3 regions of the Lysinibacillus sp. FSL K6-3209 genome follow, and region 1 is predicted to be linked to each of the others. Evidence: riboswitches for the same ligand, from Rfam matches in the RefSeq annotation. Region 1 holds a riboswitch; each other region holds the start of a gene.
What was found. Region 1 has a riboswitch for lysine ahead of MHH88_RS11095 (transporter substrate-binding domain-containing protein). Riboswitches for the same ligand answer to the same signal wherever they lie in the genome.
Positions count from the first base shown of each region.

Region 2: another riboswitch for lysine. It lies ahead of MHH88_RS01520 (amino acid permease); the one in region 1 lies ahead of MHH88_RS11095 (transporter substrate-binding domain-containing protein).
Region 3: another riboswitch for lysine. It lies ahead of MHH88_RS16140 (aspartate kinase); the one in region 1 lies ahead of MHH88_RS11095 (transporter substrate-binding domain-containing protein).

Region 1 is NZ_CP150264.1:2,316,844-2,320,106, forward strand. Features, by position in the region: gene MHH88_RS11090 (amino acid ABC transporter permease) at 1-123, opposite strand, end outside; gene MHH88_RS11095 (transporter substrate-binding domain-containing protein) at 439-1,293, opposite strand; lysine riboswitch at 1,413-1,598, opposite strand; gene odhB (2-oxoglutarate dehydrogenase complex dihydrolipoyllysine-residue succinyltransferase) at 1,988-3,244, opposite strand.
Region 2 is NZ_CP150264.1:280,335-283,597, reverse strand. Features, by position in the region: gene MHH88_RS01525 (Nramp family divalent metal transporter) at 1-272, shown strand, start outside; gene MHH88_RS01520 (amino acid permease) at 429-1,892, opposite strand; lysine riboswitch at 1,976-2,151, opposite strand; gene MHH88_RS01515 (MFS transporter) at 2,330-3,263, shown strand, end outside.
Region 3 is NZ_CP150264.1:3,305,565-3,308,827, forward strand. Features, by position in the region: gene MHH88_RS16135 (YslB family protein) at 267-701, shown strand; gene MHH88_RS16140 (aspartate kinase) at 803-2,032, opposite strand; lysine riboswitch at 2,136-2,313, opposite strand; gene uvrC (excinuclease ABC subunit UvrC) at 2,451-3,263, opposite strand, start outside.

The sequences.
Region 1 (3,263 bases):
AAAAAATCCGATAAATGCACCAATGACTGTACTGATAATTGAAATAAGTAATGTATAATACGCACCTCGTAAAAACATTTGCCAGTTGTTTTCTATAATAGAAATGATCCAATCTAAACTCATGATGTTCCTCCTAACAACGCGTTGTTGCTTGATATCAAATATGCCTTAGCGAAATCATCTCTTCATTTGAATGATGTTGCTTTATTCAAATTATGTGAAATACACCATAGACATGAACATTTATCAGAAGGTGCCACCCTTCTATATAAACGGAAATAATTGAGGCTACCCCATATATGCTCCAAGCATACTATTGCCTTTGATGATAGCTGACCCCTATCGCATTACGTAAGATTCAAACTTCTAAATCAAAAAATAGTATACTAGAAGTACTTCCAGTATACTATTTTCCATTTTGGCGCAACCCCAACTAAATTACTGTGCTGCAGGTTGTTGAAGAATTGCTTCTTCCATAATTTTTTGGCGATCATCTTCTGAAATACCTTTTAGGATTTCATTGATTTTATCTAGACTTGCATCACCTTTACGTAAACCAACTGCAATCGAAGTATTTGAAATATCTGTATCAAAGCCTTCTTCGAATGATACAAATGTAAATTTGTCATTCGCTGCTGCAGCAGAAATACCTTCTGGACGCTCTGCTACATAACCATCAATTTTGCCTGCTTCTAAAGCGACACGCATTGCAGAGAAGTTCTCCATTGCTGTTTGTTTTTCTACGCCCTTAATTTGATCGATTACATTGTAGTTAGACGTATTTAACTGTGAAGTCACTTTTGCACCTGAAAAATCTTGAATAGATTTTGCATCTTCATATTTACTACCTTTTTTAATTACCATGACGAAATCAGAAGTATAGTAGTTTTCTGTAAAATCAATTGTTTGTTTACGTTCTTCAGTTGGAGACATTCCGGCTACAATCGCATCAATTTTTTTGGATTGTAGAGCTGGAACTAAACCATCCCATTCCATTTTGACAATAACTAATTCTTTTCCTAAACCTTCAGCAATCTTTTTCGCCATTTGTACATCATAGCCGCCTGCATATTCTGCATTATCAGCAATTTTTACTGCACCATTTGCATCATCTTGCTGTGTCCAGTTAAATGGAGGATAACCTGCTTCCATACCTATACGGAATTCTCCACCTGCTTCTTCTTTCGCCGCATCGCCTGATGCTTTGTCTTCCGATTTGTCTCCAGTACCACAAGCTGCTAACAAAATCGCTGTCATTGCCGTTAACATAAATAGCAACCATTTTCTTTTCATCTAAAACTCCCCTTTTCTGTAAAAAAAATAAAGCAACTGTACAAAAAAAGACCTAAGTTTTGAACTTAGGTCTTACCTTTTATTGACAGTTGCCCAAATCCTCACTATAATTTCCATCATTCTGAGATAGCACAACCTAGTAAACTGGAATTAGATTTACTAGGACAGTCCTGCACTTATTCACTGCAGACCCAGCATAAAAGTACGAGCTCCTTTTATACTTCGGCGATATTTCCTTCTCCATTACGTCTTCGCTTGCTTTAACTCAGCAATGGACTAATAAATACCGCGCCTCTACCTCACATAGTTAACAGTGAGGTTTGTTTATTTAATTGATATTTAGATATTACTATAAAGCTAGTCTATTCGTCAAGATAGTTTTATCATTTTTCTGACTAATGACAAAATTAGGTTATTATCCTTCTAAAATCCATAAATTACATCTAAGAAAGTAGAAATATTGTAATTATTATTTTATATTTTTTCATAAATTATTATTATGTTCAACACCACTGACCATACAAAAGATTCAGTATCTTTCTATTTTAAAGGCCTTTAGACTAACTTAATAATACAAAATTTAGACTATTCCTTTATAACCTTACCTAATTCCTCCGATTCCTGCCTATACATGGACAACAAAAAGCCCTGCAAACCGTTAAGTTTGCAGGGCTCTAATACATATTTTTTTGTATTAAGAATTTAGTAATAAATCTTCTGGATTTTCAAGTAATTCTTTAACTGTTTTAAGGAAGCCTACAGAATCTTTACCATCGATAATACGGTGGTCATAAGATAGTGCTAAGTACATCATAGGACGAATTTCTACTTCACCGTTCACTTCTACTGGACGTTTTTTAATTGAGTGCATTCCTAAAATAGCAGCTTGCGTACCGTTCATAATAGGTGTTGACATTAATGAACCGAATACACCACCATTTGTAATCGTGAATGAACCACCTTGAAGATCAGCGATACCTAATTTTTTATCGCGAGCTTTTTTAGCTAAATCTGCAATTGAATCTTCAATTTCAGCAAAGTTTTTACGATCAGCATCGCGAACAACTGGTACTACTAAACCTTCTTCAGTTGATACAGCTACACCAATATCAAAGAAGTTATTTAAGTGAATTTCATCGCCAACGATTTGAGCATTCACATATGGGTATTTTTTAAGAGCAGCCACTACTGCTTTAGTGAAGAATGACATGAAACCAAGCTTAGAGCCAGTTGACTCAAAGAATTGTTCTTTTTTACGTGAACGTAATGCCATTACGTTTGTCATATCTACTTCATTGAATGTTGTAAGCATCGCTGTTGATTGCTTCACTTCTAATAGACGTTTAGCAATTGTTTGACGACGACGGCTCATTTTTTCAATTGTTACACGAGATTCGTCAACAGCTACTACTGCTTTTGGTGCTGCTGGCGCTGCTTGTGGTGCTGCCACTGGTGCTGTACCATGAGCTGCAACATCTTGTACACGTACACGGCCTTGTGGATCTACTGGAGATACAGCTGCAAGGTCAATACCTTTTTCACGAGCCAGTTTACGTGCTGCAGGAGACGCAATAACACGCTCACCTGAAGTTTCTTCTACAACTGGTGCTGGTGTTGGAGCTGCTGCTTGTGGCGCTGCTGGTGTTGGAGCTGCTGCTTGTGGCGCTGCTGGTGTTGGAGCTACTGCAACTGGTGCTGCAGCTGGTGCTGCACCTTCGCCAGCTTCAACAACTGCGATTACTTGACCTACAAGAACAGTATCGCCTTCTTCAGCTAAAATTTGTGTTAATACGCCAGCTTCTTCAGAGATGATTTCAGCGTTTACTTTATCTGTTTCAAGTTCAACGATAAATTCACCTTTTTCAACGCGGTCGCCCACTTTTTTAACCCACTGTGCAATACTACCTTCTGTAATCGATTCTGCTAATTCAGGGACTTTAATTTCAGCCACTTTCATTTCCTCCTTTGAT
Region 2 (3,263 bases), 2.0 Mb from region 1:
TTCCTCTCTATTTGCGCAGAGCCATTACAATGATTCCACCACTGGTCATTATTGCATCTGGCGTCAATGCAACCTATGCGCTTGTATTAAGCCAAGTCATCCTGTCATTCGGTATTGCTTTTGCGCTTATCCCGCTTGTGATGTTCACAAGTAAAAAGGACATTATGGGTAGCCTCGTCAATCACCGTATCACAACAATTCTTGGCTGGTGTGTCGTTGTCATCGTCGTAGCGTTAAATATTTACCTATTATGGGAAACGCTATTTGCTTAATAAAATAAAGATGAAATAATAGAAAAAGTGTTAAAGCGACTGCGTCACTTTAACACTTTTTGCTATGACAATTATCTGTTACTGCGGGGTTTATTGGCTGACAGATGTGTACAACAAAAATAAAAACTGCCCTAACATTTAGGACAGTTCTCATTATTATTTATCCACTTTTAAATCACATTTTTGTAGTGGAATCATTTTTGTTTTATGTTTTATTTTATAGCCTAGCCACAATATAACAAAGAGTGGGATACCAATATATGAAACAAGAACGCCATACCAGTCAATTGAATCACCAGTGAATGCTGTATAGTTTTGACCAATGACTACAATCATACATACGGTGAAAGCAAAGAGCGGACCAAATGGATATAGCTTTGCTTTATAAGGTAGTAATTTTGAATCCAACCCTTGTGCTTCAAACGCTCGGCGGAAGCGATAATGACTAAAGGCAATACCAAGCCATGCAATGAAGCCTGACATCCCAGAAGCGTTTAGAAGCCACATATAGACAACGCCATCACCAAAAAATGATGCTAAAAATGCTAGACAGCCTACTGCCAATGTAAGCAGTAATGCATAAATTGGAATGCCGCGACGGCTTAATTTTGTGAAAATTTTAGGTGCATGTCCATCTACCGCTAATTGCCATAACATACGTGATGATGCATATAAACCAGAGTTACCTGCAGACAACATTGCAGTTAAAATAATAGCATTCATTAATGAGGCAGCAAAAGCAATGCCTAAGCGATCGAATACTAATGTAAATGGAGATACCGCAATATCTTCAGATAATAAGCGCGCATCCGTAAATGGAATCAACATCCCAATCGCCGCAATCGCTAAAATGTAAAATAAAATAATACGCCAGAAGACGGATTTTACAGCCTTTGGAATGTTCTTTCCAGGGTCATCCGTTTCGCCAGCAGTAATACCTAATAATTCTGTTCCTTGGAACGAGAAACCAGCTGCTAAAAATATACCGAATGTTGCAAGGAAGCCACCATGGAATGGACCATCACTTATAAAGAAATTCGTGAAACCAACCGGTGCTTGCCCTCCTAAAATACCAAAAATCATCAATAGGCTGACGATAATAAAAACAATAACAGTCGCCACTTTTATCATGGCAAACCAATATTCACTTTCACCATAGCTTCTAACAGATAGTAAATTGAATGTTAGTACAATCATAATAAATACTACTGTCCATAATGCAGAGGAGCTATCAGGAAACCAATACTTCATAATAAGCGAAACAGCTGCAATTTCTGCTGCAATTGTGATCGCCCAGTTATACCAGTAGTTCCAACCAAGGGCAAAGCCAAGAGCAGGATCTACGAATTTTGTTGCATACGTACTAAATGAACCCGATGACGGCATATAAGCTGCCATTTCGCCCAAGCTAGTCATTAAAAAGTAAACCATTATACCGATTAATGCGTAAGCAAGTAGTGCACCACCTGGTCCAGCCTGTGCAATAGCGCCACCACTTGCTAAAAATAGCCCAGTCCCAATAGTACCGCCTAATGAAATCATCGTAATATGACGACTTTTTAATTCTTTTTTCAGCTTCGGTGCTTTATGGCCGAGCTGATTAACTTTTATCTCACTCACGTTAAAGCTTCCTTCCTTTTATAAGAGGCAAAAAAATGCCATCACATGAACGTTGTGATGGCTAAGTAAATCCTCTGTTTCTTCAAAATGATAGCGCAACACGTTGTCCAACGTGACAGTTCTGTTCCTTTCGGAGACAGCCCCAGCATGAGGTTTTCAAGTCCCCTCACACTTCGGCGATATTTCCTTTCAGCTAACATCTTTAATGCTTGTCATTTCCATTAGCGTACTCATAAATACCGCGACCTCTACCTCAATACAAACATGAGGCATATAATTATTAAATTTATGATGTGTCTTAGTTTAACATACGACCTTAGACATTTCAATAAAACGATTAATGTTCCGTATTTTATGAATTTTCTACTATTTTTAATAGTGTGATAAAGTGTTATAGTGGTTCGAATTATAATTGTTCTATCAGGGAGGTACTAGTTTTGACAACGAACGAACAATCTACTTATCCTAGCAAAAAGATTAACTGGAAGGGAACAACCCTACTGTTAGTTATCGGTGTGATTTTTCTTGCATCCACATTACGTATGCCCTTAACAGTAGTAGGGCCAATTATATCCTTTATACGTGAAGATCTTGGTATATCCAATGTACTTGCAGGCTTTCTTACAACGATCCCATTACTTGCATTCGCAATTGTATCCCCTTTTGCACCCATCGTTGCAAGAAAACTCGGACTTGAATTAACACTATTTTTATCAACAATTTTATTAGCTGGAGGCATTGTCCTACGTTCACTTGGAACAACGGGATTACTCGTATTTGGTACAATGATTATCGGTGTCGCCATTTCATTTGGTAACGTCCTTATTCCAGGTCTACTAAAATTAAAATTTCCATACCATGTTGGTTTACTAATGGCGTTTTTTACAATGTCTATGAATTTAACAGCAGGGATCGGGGCTGGTATTAGCTACCCTATAGCCAATGCAGTGCTGGGCTGGCAAGGTGCACTTGCTATTGCTTTAGCGCTAGTCATATTAACAATTGTGATTTGGCTACCCCAATTAAAATTTAATAAGCCCGAATCAACTGTAATCTCTACAAAAGCGCGTATACCGTTGTGGAAATCACCAGTTACTTGGGCAGTTACCGGGGCAATGGGACTACAATCGTTATTATTTTATACTACCGCAGCTTGGATTCCTGAAATTTATATTGCACAAGGCGTAGCCGCGGATCGTGCGGGTTGGATGTTTTCCATCATGCAAATCTCACAAGTGCCCATGGCATTAGTTGTGCCTATAATCGCTAGCAAAATGACATCCCAGCGACCACTCGTTTTAATGTTTACAGCATTTTATATCATTGGTTTTACAGGCGTTGTGATGGAATGGACTAGTCTTGCTGTGTTGT
Region 3 (3,263 bases), 990 kb from region 1:
TACCCCCCTTAGTACTTAAAATAGCACAACAAAAGAAGTCATCATTTTGTAAATGATACTCCATTGACTGTGTATTTCATCATGGTACAATATTATGACATGTTTATTGTACTCTCAAGAGCTACGAGCGTCAAGGTAACATAGAGTTTTTGCTAGACCTTATTAAAGAAGTAATCTAGTACATAACGTGTCGTTTCTTCTCGAAAAATCTATCATTACTTTATTGGTGCTAAATTATAAGAAAATTCTAAGAAAGAAGGATTTCTATGTTAAATAATCCATCTAATACTATCTCATCATTTGGATATGAGTTAATTCGTGATCATGTCCTATCTTCAATACTCGGTAAACATGAGGATGACGTACTATATTGGGCTGGCAAGGAGCTTGCGCGGAAGTTTCCTTGTAAAAGTCAAGATGAACTTATCGCATTTTTCGCAGATGCGTGCTGGGGTACTCTAGTATTGACAAAGGAGTCTAAAGATGGACGTATTTTCCATTTAGTGAATGAACCAACCCTTTTACAAATTCAAAATCGTAGCTTTAGACTTGAAGCAGGCTTTATTGCTGAACAAATTCAGCAAGTAAAAGGTTACTTGACTGAATGTTATGATGAGAAGCGTGAAAAACAACAGCTTGTCACGTTTACAGTCAAATGGGATGTTAAAGAACGCATTATGAATACAATAACAAATGAATAAAAGTCTAAAGGATTTTTTTGGTAGAAAAGCAAACCTTATGCGTGTAGACAAAAGGCAACAAGATGTTACTCTTGATGCCTTTTATCATTTTTATATAGTAGTTACTGTTTGTGAATCTCTTCTTCTAAATTAAACTCCTCGTGTAATGCATTGGCAGCACGAATCATTTCGTCTTGCGGTACAACAACAGAGACTTTAATTTCCGACGTACTCACCATTTTTACTGGAATATCCTCTCGACGTAAGCGATCAAACATTCTGGCAGCTACTCCAGGATTCGATGCCATCCCAGATCCAATAATCGAAACTTTCGCTAAGCCAATCTCAAAATCAGCAAAGCTAAAACCAAGCGACAATTTACTATTTTCTAACACACGTAAAGCTTCAGCGAATTCCTCTTTTAAAATGGTAAAGGATACAGATGGTTTCACACCTTCAATAATAGCTTGAACAATAATATCAACATTAATGCGGTTTTCTGCCAGTATCGCAAACATATCTGCTAACGATGCAGTAGAATATGTATCATAGCCGATTGTTAAACGAATAATATCTGCTTCGAAAGCAACACCACGTACAATTAAATTTTTCTCCATTTCAACTTCCTCCTTCAATAAAGTACCGACTGTATCCACTACACTTGAACGAATAATTACTGGTATTTGGAATTTTTTTGCCAACTCCACTGCACGTGGATGTAGAATATGTGACCCTAAATGCGAAAGTTCCAACATTTCATCATAGGAAATCTCCTGTAACTTTCTCGCTTTTTCAATATGACTTGGATCAGCTGTATAGACACCATCGACATTTGTATAAATCTCAACACGCTCCGCATCTAATGCTGCTGCAATGGCTACTGCTGTCGTTTCCGCTCCACCCTTACCAAGTGTTGTAATATTGTTGGCAGCATTTATCCCTTGTTCCCCAGCAACGACAACAATTTGTCCTTGCGTCATATGCCCTTGCATGCGACGAACATTGATTTGATCAATACGTGCATTAAAATGTTTTGCATCTGTCTGCACACCAGCTTGCCAGCCAGTTAATGACACTGCATCATAACCGGCCTCTTGCAAAGCGATTGCAAATAGTGCACTTGATAGTTGTGAGCTCGTCGATAACAGTACATCCATCTCACGTTTAGAGGCATCATCTGATAATGCACGTACCATTTTCGTTAAGTCTTTAGCTGTACGGCCCATCGCTGCTGTCACTACTACTACATCATAGCCACGCTCTTTTTTTGCCATTGCAATTTTAGCGACCTCCTGAATCCGCTCTGTTGAGGCGATTGCAGGTCCACCAAATTTCAATATAATACTTGCCATTTTTATCATTCTCCTTTTTTAGATTCGTTTCTAGAACAGCAAAAAGGCAGCCCTCACATAACGTGAAAGCTGCCTGCAACATGTACAATAAAATAGCTTGCGCATGTGTGATAGCTCTCCGAAACGTCAAGATTCGACAGTCCTACATCTGTTAAATGCAAAACCAGCAAAGTATCGGAACAACGATACTTCACTTCGGCAAGCTCCCCTTTCACACATCATCACTGGATTTGTCCATCCTTCGATGTGCTACTATTGAACCTTGCACCTCTATCATCACTTAAAATAGTGAAATGTAATTTTTTCCCTTTACGAAAATACTGCGTTATTATGCTTTACTGCACAATCGTTCATACAAGGATCGTTAGAACATAATGGTATTACCATTGCCATGTTCTATTCCAACATTAGCATATGTCTAATCCTTTGACAACGTCTGCTGCTGAAAATAAGTGTAAATAATGTTCGCTAAGTTTGCAGGCATTCCTGCTTCTTGAAGGGCAAGCTCACTCGCCTCACGAATCTTTTTAACTGAGCCAAAATGCTTCAATAGCTGTTGCTTTCGTTTCGGTCCAACACCTTCAATGCCATCGAGTACAGATTGAATAGCATTTTTTTCATGCTGTTGACGTAGGAATGTAATAGCAAAACGGTGCACTTCATCCTGAATACGTTGAAGTAAATAAAAGCCATCACTCGTTCGTTTTAATGCGATAACATCAGGCGGATCTCCGAATAAGAGTTGAGATGTATTATGCTTATCATCTTTTGCTAAACCAGCGATTGGAATAACAAGACCAAGTTCATCTTCCAACACTTCTCGTGCCACTTCCATCTGTCCTTTACCGCCATCTATTAGCACTAAATCGGGCAATGGCAAGCCTTCTTTTAATACCCTCGTGTAACGGCGTCGTATCACTTCCTGCATTGCCCCGTAATCGTCATGTTTTGCGGCTGTTCGTGTTTTGTATTTACGATATTCTTTCTTTGCTGGTTTACCATCAATAAAAACAACCATTGCTGATACTGCATCCGTACCATGCATATGACTATTATCGAATGCTTCAATGCGCAGTGGTGCTGAAATGCCCATTGCTTCGCCTAGTGCTTCGCATGCGCCAATTGTCCGTTCTTCTTGTCGTTCAATCAATTGGAATTTAGCTGCCACAGCAATTTCCGCATTTTTCATAGCCAAATCAACTAGCTCTTTCTTTTGCCCTCGCTTGGGTGT